3 regions of the Streptomyces sp. Ag109_O5-10 genome follow, and region 2 is predicted to be linked to each of the others. Evidence: predicted binding sites of a transcription regulator. Region 2 holds the regulator's gene; each other region holds the start of a gene.
What was found. Region 2 encodes HspR, which represses chaperone genes until heat shock. Its sites were predicted from a motif close to TTGAGNNNNNNNNNCTCAA; they were not measured.
Positions count from the first base shown of each region.

Region 1 (3,964 bases), 2.7 Mb from region 2:
GTCGAGGTCGCCCAGACCGTCATCGCCTCCGACGCCGACGGCAACCCCGTCCTGCCGGCCTGGTTCCTGATCGAGGCGGCCCGGGACATGCCCCGGCTGGTGGAGGCCCGGCGATGAGCCGGGCCGCCGCCGCGCGCAAGAAGAAGGACCCCGCCGCCGAGAACTTCGCGGCTGGTGTGGAGCTGCTGCGGGCCAATCCAGCCCTGCGGGCCGTGGAGTTCACGATCTGCCGGCACGAGAAGTGCGAACTCGCCCCCCAGCAGGGGCTGGTGCGCGCGGACTCCGACGGCGTGCTGCACGCGCACGCCACCCGGCTGGCCGAACCCGCCGAATGGGCCTGGGCGCTGGCGCACTGCACCATTCATCTGGGCTTCGGGCACCTCCCGGCCGCCACCGGGCCGCGTGACCAGCCCGACCGTTACGATCTCGCCGCCCGCTGCACCGTCGTCAACCGCTTCCTGGAGACCTTCCCGGTCGGCGAGGCCCCCGACCACCTGCCCGCCTCCTACCCGGAGGGCGACGAGGAGCGGCTCGCCGCCGGCTGGCGCCGGACCGGTGGCATCCCGGCAGCGTACGAGCGCGGGGGGACGAACGGCGGCGAGCCTGACCAGCTCCTCCTCTCCTGGAACAAGTGGGCCGGGCAGGTGCCCGACTGGCAGGTGGGGTTCGCGCACGCGCTGACCCGCACCATGTCCCGGGCGATGGACCTGGCCGGCGGCCGCCGCACCTCCATGTCCGGCCCGCCCACTCCGCTGCGCCCCTGGGAACAGGCGCTGAGCTGGTTCGTCTCCTCCTACCCGCTGCTCGGCGGCATCGCGGCCGGCATCAGGCTCGTCGCCGACGCCGAACTGGCCCGCGCCCACGACATCGCCGTCGCCGCCGTCAACCCCGAGGCCGGCGAGATCTACGTCAACCCGCTGCGGACCATGAGCGACGAGGAGTGGCGGTTCGTCCTCGCCCACGAGATGCTGCACGCCGCCCTGCGCCACGGCGACCGCCTCGGCGTCCGCGACCACTACCTCTTCAACATCGCCTGCGACTACGTCATCAACGGCTGGCTGGTCGAGATGCGCGTCGGCACCATGCCCGAAGGGCTGCTGTACGACGCCGGGTTGAAGGGGCTGTCGGCCGAGGAGGTGTACGACCGGATCGCCGTCGACCTGAGGCGGATGCGGCGGCTCGCCACCCTGCGCGGCAAGGGACGCGGTGACGTGCTGGGCGCGCCGCTCGGGCAGCCCGGCGCCTACGTCGACCTCGACGAGTTCTACCGGCGCGGACTGTGCCAGGGGCTCGACCTGCACCAGACGCAGGACCGGGGGCTGCTGCCCGGCGGGCTGGTCGAGGAGATCCGCGCCCTCAGCCATCCGCCGCTGCCCTGGGACGCCCGGCTCGCCCGCTGGTTCGACGAGTACGTGCCGCGCCCGGAGGCCGTACGGTCGTACGCCCGCCCCTCGCGCCGGCAGTCGTCCACCCCGGACATCCCGCGCGCCGGCCGGTACTTCCCGCCCGAGGAGGTCGCCCGCTGCACCTTCGGCGTGGTCCTCGACACCTCCGGCTCCATGGACCGCACCCTGCTCGGCAAGGCCCTCGGCGCGATCGCCTCCTACGCCGAGGCCCGTGACGTACCCGCCGCGCGTGTCGTCTTCTGCGACGCGGCCCCGCACGACGCCGGCTACCTCCCGACCACCGACATCGCCGGCCGGGTCCGGGTGCACGGCCGCGGCGGTACGGTCCTGCAGCCCGGCATCGACCTGCTCCAGCGCGCCGACGACTTCCCGCCCGCCGCGCCGGTCCTGGTGATCACCGACGGCTGGTGCGACGTCCTGCGGGTGCGCCGTGAGCACGCCTATCTGATCCCGGACGGACGTCGCCTGCCGTTCACCCCCCGTGGGCCGGTCTTCCGGGTGCGGTGAGCCCTGATGTGATCGGATGGGGGCGAGCGAACCGGTTCATTCGCCTTCATCGCCGAAAGGAACAACCGTGGCTACCACGCGCACCGCACACACCGTCTGGGAAGGCAGCCTGACCGAGGGCAACGGTGTCATCACCTTCGACTCCTCCGGTATCGGCGAGCAGCCCGTCACGTGGGCCTCGCGCTCCCAGGAGGCGAACGGCAAGACCAGCCCCGAGGAGCTGATCGCGGCCGCCCACTCCAGCTGCTTCTCCATGGCGCTCTCGCACGCCCTGACCGGGGCCGGGACCCCGCCCACCAAGCTGGTCACCAACGCCGACGTCACCTTCCAGCCGGGCACCGGCATCACCGGCATCCACCTGACCGTCGAGGGCACCGTCCCCGGCCTGGACGCGGACGGCTTCGTCGCCGCCGCCGAGGACGCCAAGAAGAACTGCCCGGTCAGCCAGGCCCTGACCGGGACCACGATCACCCTGGACGCGAAGCTCGCCTGACCGTCCCGCCCGCCGCGCTGCCGCGCCCCCTCGTCCGAGGGGGCGCGGCAGCGTCGTTCCCGGGGTCCCCGGCATTGACAACGGCTCGCTCAAGTTTTGTGCTGGAGTCGGGGAAGCGCCCGGGCGGAAAGGGGACGGACATGGCACGTGCGGTCGGTATCGACCTCGGTACGACGAACTCGGTGGTGGCCCTGCTGGAGGGCGGTGAGCCCACCGTCGTCGCCAACGCCGAGGGGGCGCGCACCACGCCGTCGGTGGTGGCCTTCGCGAAGAACGGCGACGTGCTGGTCGGCGAGGTCGCCAAGCGGCAGGCGGTGACCAACGTGGACCGCACCGCCCGCTCGGTCAAGCGGCACATGGGCGACGCCGCCTGGCGGTTCCCGGAGAGCGGGAGCGTCGACGGCACCCGGTTCCGGGCCCAGGAACTGTCGGCGCGGGTGCTGCAGAAGCTCAAGCGGGACACCGAGGCCTACCTCGGCGAGGACGTCACCGACGCGGTGATCACCGTCCCCGCCTACTTCGACGACGCCCAGCGGCAGGCCACCAAGGAGGCCGGGGAGATCGCCGGCCTGAAGGTGCTGCGGATCATCAACGAGCCGACGGCCGCCGCGCTGGCCTACGGCCTGGACCGGGGCGAGGAGCAGACGGTCCTCGTCTTCGACCTCGGCGGCGGCACCTTCGACGTGTCGCTCCTGGACATCGGCGACGGCGTGATCGAGGTCAAGGCCACCAACGGCGACACGCACCTGGGCGGCGACGACTGGGACCAGCGGGTCGTCGAGCACCTCGTGAAGCGGTTCAAGGGGCAGTACGGGATCGACCTGAGCAACGACAAGATGGCCGTGCAGCGGCTGCGCGAGAGCGCCGAGAAGGCGAAGATCGAGCTGTCGTCGTCGACGGAGACGTCGATCAACCTGCCGTACATCACGGCCTCCGCGGAGGGGCCGCTGCATCTGGAGGAGAAGCTGACGCGGGCCCAGTTCCAGGAGCTGACCGCCGACTTGCTGGACCGCTGCAAGAAACCCTTCCACCAGGCCGTCAAGGACGCGGGCGTGCAGGTGTCGGCCATCGACCACGTCATCCTGGTCGGCGGGTCCACCCGGATGCCCGCCGTCACCGACCTGGTCCGTGAACTCACCGGCAAGGACCCGCACAAGGGGGTCAACCCGGACGAGGTGGTCGCCGTCGGCGCGGCCCTCCAGGCGGGAGTCATCCGCGGTGACGTGAAGGACGTGCTGCTGCTCGACGTCACCCCGCTGTCCCTGGGGATCGAGACCAAGGGCGGCATCATGACCCGACTCATCGAGCGCAACACCACCATCCCGACCCGGCGTTCGGAGATCTTCACGACCGCGGCCGACAACCAGCCCTCGGTGGGCATCCAGGTCTACCAGGGCGAACGTGAGATCGCCGCGTACAACAAGAAGCTGGGCGTCTTCGACCTCACCGGCCTGCCGCCCGCACCGCGCGGGGTGCCGCAGATCGAGGTGGCCTTCGACATCGACGCGAACGGGATCATGCACGTCTCGGCGAAGGACCTGGCGACCGGCCGGGAGCA
Region 1 covers NZ_FNTQ01000001.1:1,659,974-1,663,937, reverse strand. Annotated here, with positions in the region: gene BLW82_RS07610 (ATP-binding protein) at 1-117, shown strand, start outside; gene BLW82_RS07605 (vWA domain-containing protein) at 114-1,913, shown strand; gene BLW82_RS07600 (OsmC family protein) at 1,981-2,406, shown strand; gene dnaK (molecular chaperone DnaK) at 2,547-3,964, shown strand, end outside.
Region 1: the regulator HspR is predicted to act here: its motif matches at 2,481-2,499, upstream of dnaK (molecular chaperone DnaK).

Region 2 (3,964 bases):
CCCTGAGGAGGGCTGACGTAATAAGTACCGAGCGGAAGGAGGGGCGTCGGGGATGAGCACCAAGGACTTCATCGAGAAGGACTACTACAAGGTCCTCGGCGTCCCCAAGGACGCCACCGAGGCCGAGATCAAGAAGGCGTACCGGAAGCTCGCCCGCGAGTTCCACCCGGATGCCAACAAGGGCAACGCCAAGGCCGAGGAGCGCTTCAAGGAGATCTCCGAGGCGAACGACATACTCGGCGACCCCAAGAAGCGCAAGGAGTACGACGAGGCACGCGCCCTCTTCGGCAACGGCGGCTTCCGCCCGGGGCCGGGCGCGGGCGGCGGCAACTTCAACTTCGACCTGGGCGACCTCTTCGGGGGAGGCGCCCAGGGCGGGGGCGGCGGCTTCGGCGGCGGCGGCTTCAGTGACGTCCTGGGGGGCCTGTTCAACCGGGGCGGCGGCACGGCCGGCCGTACCCAGCCGCGGCGCGGCCAGGACATCGAGTCCGAGGTCACGCTGAGCTTCACGGAGGCCATCGAGGGCGCCACGGTCCCGCTGCGGATGTCCTCGCAGGCCCCCTGCAAGGCCTGTTCGGGCACCGGCGACGTGAACGGCACGCCTCGGGTGTGCCCGACCTGCGTCGGCACCGGCCAGGTGGCGCGGGGATCGGGCGGCGGCTTCTCGCTGACCGACCCCTGCCCGGACTGCAAGGGCCGCGGCCTGATCGCGGAGAACCCCTGCCCCGACTGCAAGGGCAGCGGCCGCGCCAAGTCGTCCCGGACCATGCAGGTCCGCATCCCCGCCGGGGTGACCGACGGCCAGCGCATCCGGCTGCGCGGCAAGGGCGCACCGGGCGAACGCGGCGGCCCCGCGGGCGACCTGTACGTCATGGTGCACGTGGACACCCACCCGGTGTTCGGCCGCAAGGACGACAACCTCACGGTGACCGTCCCGGTGACCTTCACCGAGGCGGCGCTCGGCGGCGAGGTCAGGGTCCCGACCCTGGGCGGACCGCCGGTCACCCTGAAGCTGCCCCCGGGCACGCCCAACGGCCGCACCATGCGCGCCCGTGGCAAGGGCGCGGTCCGCAAGGACGGCACCCGCGGCGACCTCCTGGTCACCGTCGAGGTGAGTGTCCCGAAGGACCTGTCGGGGAATGCTCGGGATGCACTGGAGGCGTATCGCGAGGCGACCGCTGGCGAGGACCCGCGGGCCGAGCTGTTCGAGGCCGCGAAGGGAGCATGAAGAGATGGACGGCCGTCGACGTAACCCGTATGAACTGACCGAGGAGACCCCGGTCTACGTCATCTCGGTGGCGGCCCAGCTCTCCGGACTGCACCCGCAGACGCTGCGCCAGTACGACCGGCTCGGCCTGGTCTCCCCCGACCGCACGGCCGGGCGCGGCCGCCGCTACTCGGCCCGCGACATCGAACTGCTCCGCCAGGTGCAGACGCTGTCCCAGGACGAGGGCATCAACCTGGCCGGCATCAAGCGCATCATCGAACTGGAGAACCAGGTCCTGGCGCTCCAGCAGCGGGTCGCCGAACTCGAGGCGGCCGTCGATGGCGCGGCGGCCGCGATGCGGCAGCGCGAGGCCGCCGTCCACGCCTCCTACCGCCGCGACCTGGTTCCGTACCAGGAGGTCCAGCAGACCAGCGCGCTGGTGGTGTGGCGGCCGAAGAAGGCCAAGGACTAGGCGCGTTCGACGAGGGATTCGACGAGAAAGGGGGCCCCGGCGGAAAGCCGGGGCCCCCTTTCCCACACCTGCTCACGGCTCCAGGATCGCCCACTCCGCGCCCGGGGCCGACTCCGTGCCGTCGGCGTACAGCGCGGTCACCCAGTAGTGGTGGGTGGTGCCGCGGGCGGCCGTGGCGTCGTCGTAGGAGCGGTCGGCCGTGGCCGCCAGCTTCTCGTACGTCCGCGTCGCCGGGTTCCAGCGGTAGACCTGGTAGCCGGTCGCCGAGTCGACCGCGCTCCACGCGAGGTGGACGCCGCCCGAGTCGGGGGTGTCCGCCGTCAGGGTCAGCGGGGAGCCCTCCGGGGTGGCCACCGACGGGGTCAGGTCCAGCTCGTCGACGGCGACCGCGCTCACCGGCCCCAGCCACCGACTGGAGTTGCCCGCGGTGTCGATCGCGTCCACCCAATAGCAGGCGTGATCGCCGTCCGGCAGCCGCACGTCCCGGTATCGCGAGGTGGACGGGGACAGCCACGCCCACTCCGAGCCGGAGCAGACCTGCTCGTCGCCCTCCTCGCCGAGGACCGTGCCCCGGTAGACCACGTACCGGTTCAGGTCGGCCTCGGTGTTGTCGTCCCAGTCCAGCTCGATGCCGTACTCGGTGGCCGTCGCGGTCAGGCCGGTCACCTGGGCGGGCGGCTTGTCCGACGCAAGCGTGGTGACGGTCGCGGTGCCGGAGAGGGGGGACACCTGCGGCCACTGCACGTTCGCCACCGCGTAGTGGTACGTCGTGCCCTCCTCGGCCGAGAAGTCGCCACAGCTGTACCGGCGGGACCCGTCGGAGAGGGTGGTGTAGCTGGTCGTGCAGGTCACCCACTGCGCCGTCGAGGTGTCCACGGGCAGCGTGGTTGAGCGGTAGACGCGGAACTCGCCGTACGGGGTGTCCGCGGCCCTCATCGTCCACTGGAGGGTCGCGCTGCCGATGCCCGCGGTCGCCGTGAGTCCGCGGGGCGCGGCCAGCGGGCGGGTCACCGCCTTGAGGTCGGTGAACGGCGACGCGTGGCCCGAGCCGTCCACGGCCGCGACCCGGTACTTGACGGTCTCGCCCCGGGTGAGCGTGCCGTCGGTGAGGCTCACCGTGTGGGCGAGCTCCCAGGACTTGGTGACCACACCGTGGAAGTCGGTCCGCTCCACCCGGTACTTCACCGCGGCGCGCACCCCCGACCAGCTCAGTTCGGCGCCCGTGTCGGTGGCCGAGACGGTGAACCGGGCGGGCGTCTGCAGCACCGCACTGGTGACCGGGGCGTCGGCGGTGCCGGCCGACTCGTTGCCGGCCTTGTCGTAGGCGCGGATCTCGTAGTAGTAGAGGGCGCCGGTCGCGGGCGGAGCGTCGGTCAGGGACGTCGACGCCGTGGTCCCCACCTTCGTCCAGCCGGTACTCCCGCGCGGGCGCCGGTAGACCCGGTAGCCGGCCAGGTCCATCTCCCGGTTCTTCGCCCAGCTCAGCTTCGTCGTGTTGGCGTTGCCGTCGTAGGACACCAGCGGGGCCAGCGGGGTGAGCGGCCTGACCTTGTCGACCCCGGCCGAGGTGCGCGGTGTGTAGGTGAACTTGACCTTGGCGGCGCCGGTCCAGTTGACGTAGTCGACGCGGAGGGTGTGCTTGCCCTTGGGGACGGTGACGTTGACGGTCTTGGTCACCGTCTTGGTGGTGTTCTTCCACAGGTCGATCTTGCGGACGCCGTCGAGGTAGACCCGGATCCCGTCGAGGCCGGAGGCGGCGAGGGCGAAGGGGCCGCCGGAGCCGAAGTCGCGGGTGACGCTCCAGCGCACCCCGAAGTTGTCCTTCGGGAGGCCGGAGGCCGGGGCGCCGCTCCAGCTCTCGTCGATCGCGGAGTCGCAGGCGGTCTTCTTCGGGGTGCCCTTGAACGTGGTGTTCGCGAACAACTGCCGCTTGAAGACAGGGGAGGCACAGGTCGTGGCCGCCGAGGCGGTGGGCACGGCGACGGTGGTGAGGAGACCGGCCGTGGTGGCCAGCACCACGGCCGTCGCCTGCAGGGTGGTCTTCATCGAGGGGTCAGGTTCCGTTCGGCAGGGACGCACAGGCGTCCACGTTGCTGAAGGTCTCCGAGCCGTCGGGAGCGACGACCGAGAGCACGTAGAAGACGGTCGTGCCGTGGGGCACGGTGGGATCGGTGTAGTGGGTGGCGGTAGGAGCCAGCGGAACGTCCGTCACCCGGACGTAGGTGCGCGTCGCGGGGTCCCAGCGGTACACGTTGATGCCGGCGGCGTCCGTGGCCACCGAGTCC
Region 2 covers NZ_FNTQ01000001.1:4,382,006-4,385,969, reverse strand. Annotated here, with positions in the region: gene grpE (nucleotide exchange factor GrpE) at 1-16, shown strand, start outside; gene dnaJ (molecular chaperone DnaJ) at 53-1,228, shown strand; gene BLW82_RS20040 (heat shock protein transcriptional repressor HspR) at 1,233-1,679, shown strand; gene BLW82_RS20035 (PA14 domain-containing protein) at 1,752-3,725, opposite strand; gene BLW82_RS20030 (PA14 domain-containing protein) at 3,733-3,964, opposite strand, start outside.

Region 3 (3,964 bases), 1.3 Mb from region 2:
ATGACGACCTTCTCGTCCTCGGTGTAGCCGTCCAGGCGGACCAGCTCCATGCGGTCGAGCAGGGCCTCCGGGATCGCCTCCAGGACGTTGGCGGTGGCGAGGAAGACGACGTCGGACAGGTCGAGTTCGACCTCCAGGTAGTGGTCGCGGAAGGTGTGGTTCTGCGCCGGGTCCAGGACTTCGAGCAGGGCCGCGGCCGGGTCGCCGCGGAAGTCGGAGCCCACCTTGTCGATCTCGTCGAGCAGGACGACCGGGTTCATCGAACCGGCCTCCTTGATCGCCCGCACGATCCGGCCGGGCAGCGCGCCGACGTACGTACGGCGGTGGCCGCGGATCTCCGCCTCGTCCCGGACGCCGCCGAGGGCGACCCGGACGAACTTGCGGCCCATCGCGTGGGCGACGGACTCACCCAGGCTGGTCTTGCCGACACCGGGCGGACCGACGAGCGCCAGCACGGCACCGCCACGGCGGCCGCCGATGACGCCGAGCCCCCGGTCGCTGCGGCGCTTGCGCACCGCCAGGTACTCGGTGATCCGCTCCTTCACGTCCTCCAGACCGGCGTGCTCGGCGTCCAGGACCGCCTTGGCGCCCTGGATGTCGTACGCGTCCTCGGTCCGCTCGTTCCACGGCAGTTCGAGGACGGTGTCCAGCCAGGTGCGGATCCACGAGCCCTCGGGCGACTGGTCGCTGGACCGCTCCAGCTTGTCGACCTCCTTGAGGGCGGCCTCCCGGACCTTCTCCGGCAGGTCGGCGGCCTCCACCCGGGCGCGGTAGTCGTCGGACTCCTCGCCGTCCTTGGCGGCGTCGCCGTTCAGCTCACGCAGCTCCTTGCGGACCGCCTCCAGCTGGCGGCGGAGCAGGAACTCGCGCTGCTGCTTGTCGACGCCCTCCTGGACGTCCTTGGCGATGGTCTCGGCCACGTCCTGCTCGGCGAGGTGGTCGCGCAGCTGCTGGGTGGCCACCTTCAGGCGGGCGACCGCGTCGACGGTCTCCAGGAGCTCGATCTTCTGTTCGGTGGTCAGGAAGGGCGAGTAACCGGAGTTGTCGGCGAGCTGGGAGACGTCGTCGATGGCCTGCACCCGGTCCACGACCTGCCAGGCGCCGCGCTTGCGCAGCCACGCGGTGGCGAGGGCCTTGTACTCCTTGATCAGTTCGGTGACATGACCGGGCACCGGATCCGGGACGTTCTCGTCGACGCGGGTGCCCTCGACCCACAGGGCGGCACCCGGGCCGGTGGTGCCGGCGCCGATGCGCACCCGGTAGCGGCCGCGGATCAGCGCGCCCGGGTCGCCGTCGGCCAGGCGGCCGACCTGCTCCACGGTCCCGAGCACACCGGTGCCCGGGTAGGTGCCGTCCACCCGCGGCACCAGCAGCACCCTGGGCTTGCCCGCCTCGGTACGGGCGGCAGCCTGCGCGGCCTCCACGGCGGCGCGTACATCGGGGTCCTTCAGGTCCAGCGGGACCACCATCCCGGGCAGCACGACCTCGCCGTCGAGAGGCAGCACAGGGAGGGTGAGTGATGCGGACGTCGAAGCCATGATCTCCCCTTCGGCAGTCAACTTGAGTTATGCCGACTCAATGCATGTGAGCCACCGAATGTTCCCAGGGGTGCGTTCGCTGTCAGCGATCGGCTGCTGACCTGGCGGTACGGGCGTACGGACGGAGCCCTGTGTGCGGAAAACAGTTGCTCGGCGCGCACTCATTCCCCGTACGGTCGCCCGATGACCGACACCGACCTCAGCGCGGCCCTGCTGGCCGCCTACGACGCCCAGATGCGCGCCGTCCAGCCCGACCCCGCGCCCGGGATCAGCTACGAGCACGACGGTCCGGTCCTGCGAGTGGTGGGCCAGCACCGCGGCTTCGTGACCGGACCGCGCGACTGGGGCGGTGTGCGCGGCCGCGAACTGGACGCGCTGATCGCCCGGCAGCGGGACTTCTTCGCGGCGCGCGGCGAGGCCGTGGAGTGGAAGACGCGCGGGCACGACGACCCGGCGGACCTCCCCGACCGGTTGCGCGCGGCGGGCTTCGTGCCCGAGCCGCGGGAGACGGTGGTGATCGCCCCGATCGGCGAGTCGACCGCAGAGGCGGCCGCCCTGCCGCCGGGCGTGACCCTGCGCCGGGTCACCGCCGACGCGGACCTGGACCGGATCGCCGCACTGGAGACCGCGGTGTGGGGCGAGGACATGTCGTGGCTCGCCGGCTACCTGAGGGGCCGGCTCACGGTCGCCCCCCACGACAACGAGGTGTTCGTGGCCGAGGCCGCCGGGGAGGTCGTCTCGGCCGCCTGGGTGGCCTTCCGCCCCGGCACGGACTTCGCGATGCTGCTGGGCGGCTCCACCCTGGCCGAGTGGCGCGGCAAGGGCATCTACCGCGCGCTGGTCGCCCTGCGAGCGACCCGGGCGGCAGCCAGGAACGTCCCCTACCTCCTCGTGGAGGCCTCGTCCGACAGCGCCCCGATCCTGAAGCGCCTGGGCTTCAGGACGCTGACGACGACAACCCCGTACGTCTGGACCCCGGCCCACTGAGCCGCCCCGTATCGGGCGCGGCAAACTCCGCGACCACCCACGACGCCCCCGCCCCTCCCCCGCGTCGAACCCCGGCCCACCGGACCGCCCCATAAGGGACGCGGGGAACCACGCGACCAGCCACAACACACCCGCACCCGACCCCCGACCGCCCCTCCCCCGCGTCGAACCCCGGCCCACAGAACCGCCCCATAAGGGACGCGGGGAACCACGCGACCAGCCACAACACACCCGCACCCGACCCCCGACCATCCCTCCCCGGCATCGAACCCCCGGCCCACAGAACCGCCCCATAAGGGGCGCGGGGAACTGCGCGACCAGCCACGACGCACCCGCACCCGGCAGCCGGCCGCCTGCCACAGCGGCGCAACGCCCCCGGCCGGTCCGGCACCGCCGAACAACGCCGTCGTGGCTGCCCGCCGCCGCGGCGGCGGGCAAGAGGAACGGCCGACATCCGCCCGCCTCAAAAGAATGCAACCGCCACGGCTCCGCGAGATCGTCGCTACACCCTCACGACGCAGCCACAGGAGTCGGGCCGAGACTGACATCGGATTCACGGTGAACGGCGACGGCGGCACACAGCCGATTACGCGCACGCAGGATTACGTGCACGCGCGTGCCGGAGTTGCCCGGCCGGCCCTCCGTGTACGAGGGCGACAAGAGCGACGAGTCGCCGTTCCCGCGGAAGGCGAGGCACACGCACGGGCGCTCGGGATACCGGAGTCGGCGAAGCCGCCGGCGGCGGCGCGGGGCGGCTGAGCGCTCAGGGGGCCACGGGGACGGCCACGGGGACAACGGTGTGGGCCAGTGCCTGGACGCGCTCCCGCCGCCAGCGCCGGACCACCGGCCAGAGCCCGGTGCCGATGGCCAGCGAGATCAGGTGGCCCCAGTTGGTCATCGGGTCCTGGAAGGCGATGAGGTCGGAGACGAGGCTGTAGCCGACCAGGGCGAGCAGCGACCAGCGCGCCCAGGGGGCCAGGAGGCCGGAGAGCGCGCCGGTGCTGGCGGCCACACCGAAGCTGATGCCGTAGTCGAGGCGGTGCAGCGAGGTGTCGGGGAGGTGGCCGACCAGGACCGCGAGGCCGACCGGGATCTCGGTCGCGAGGGTGGCGAGGACATGGCCGACCAGGAAGACGAGGATCGCGCGGGCACCGCCTATCCGCCGCTCGAGCGCGGTCAGGACGAGCACGAAGGCCAGCGCGTACGGCGACAGCAGCCCGCCGGCGATCCACAGCGCGCTGGCCAGCAGGACGAAGACCGGGGTGCGCAGCAGGTGGGCGACGTCGGTGCTGGAGTCCTGGTAGACCGCGTACATGAGGCCGGGGCCGGCCCAGCTCGCGAAGAGCGAGGTGAGGGCCAGGACCGCCGTGTAGGTGAAGGTGACGGGGGTGCCGGTGGGGGTGGGGAGGAGCCGCCGGGGCAGCACGGCCCAGGAGGGC
Region 3 covers NZ_FNTQ01000001.1:3,109,725-3,113,688, forward strand. Annotated here, with positions in the region: gene lon (endopeptidase La) at 1-1,538, opposite strand, end outside; gene BLW82_RS14135 (GNAT family N-acetyltransferase) at 1,722-2,525, shown strand; gene BLW82_RS14140 (rhomboid-like protein) at 3,289-3,964, opposite strand, start outside.
Region 3: the regulator HspR is predicted to act here: its motif matches at 1,561-1,579, upstream of lon (endopeptidase La).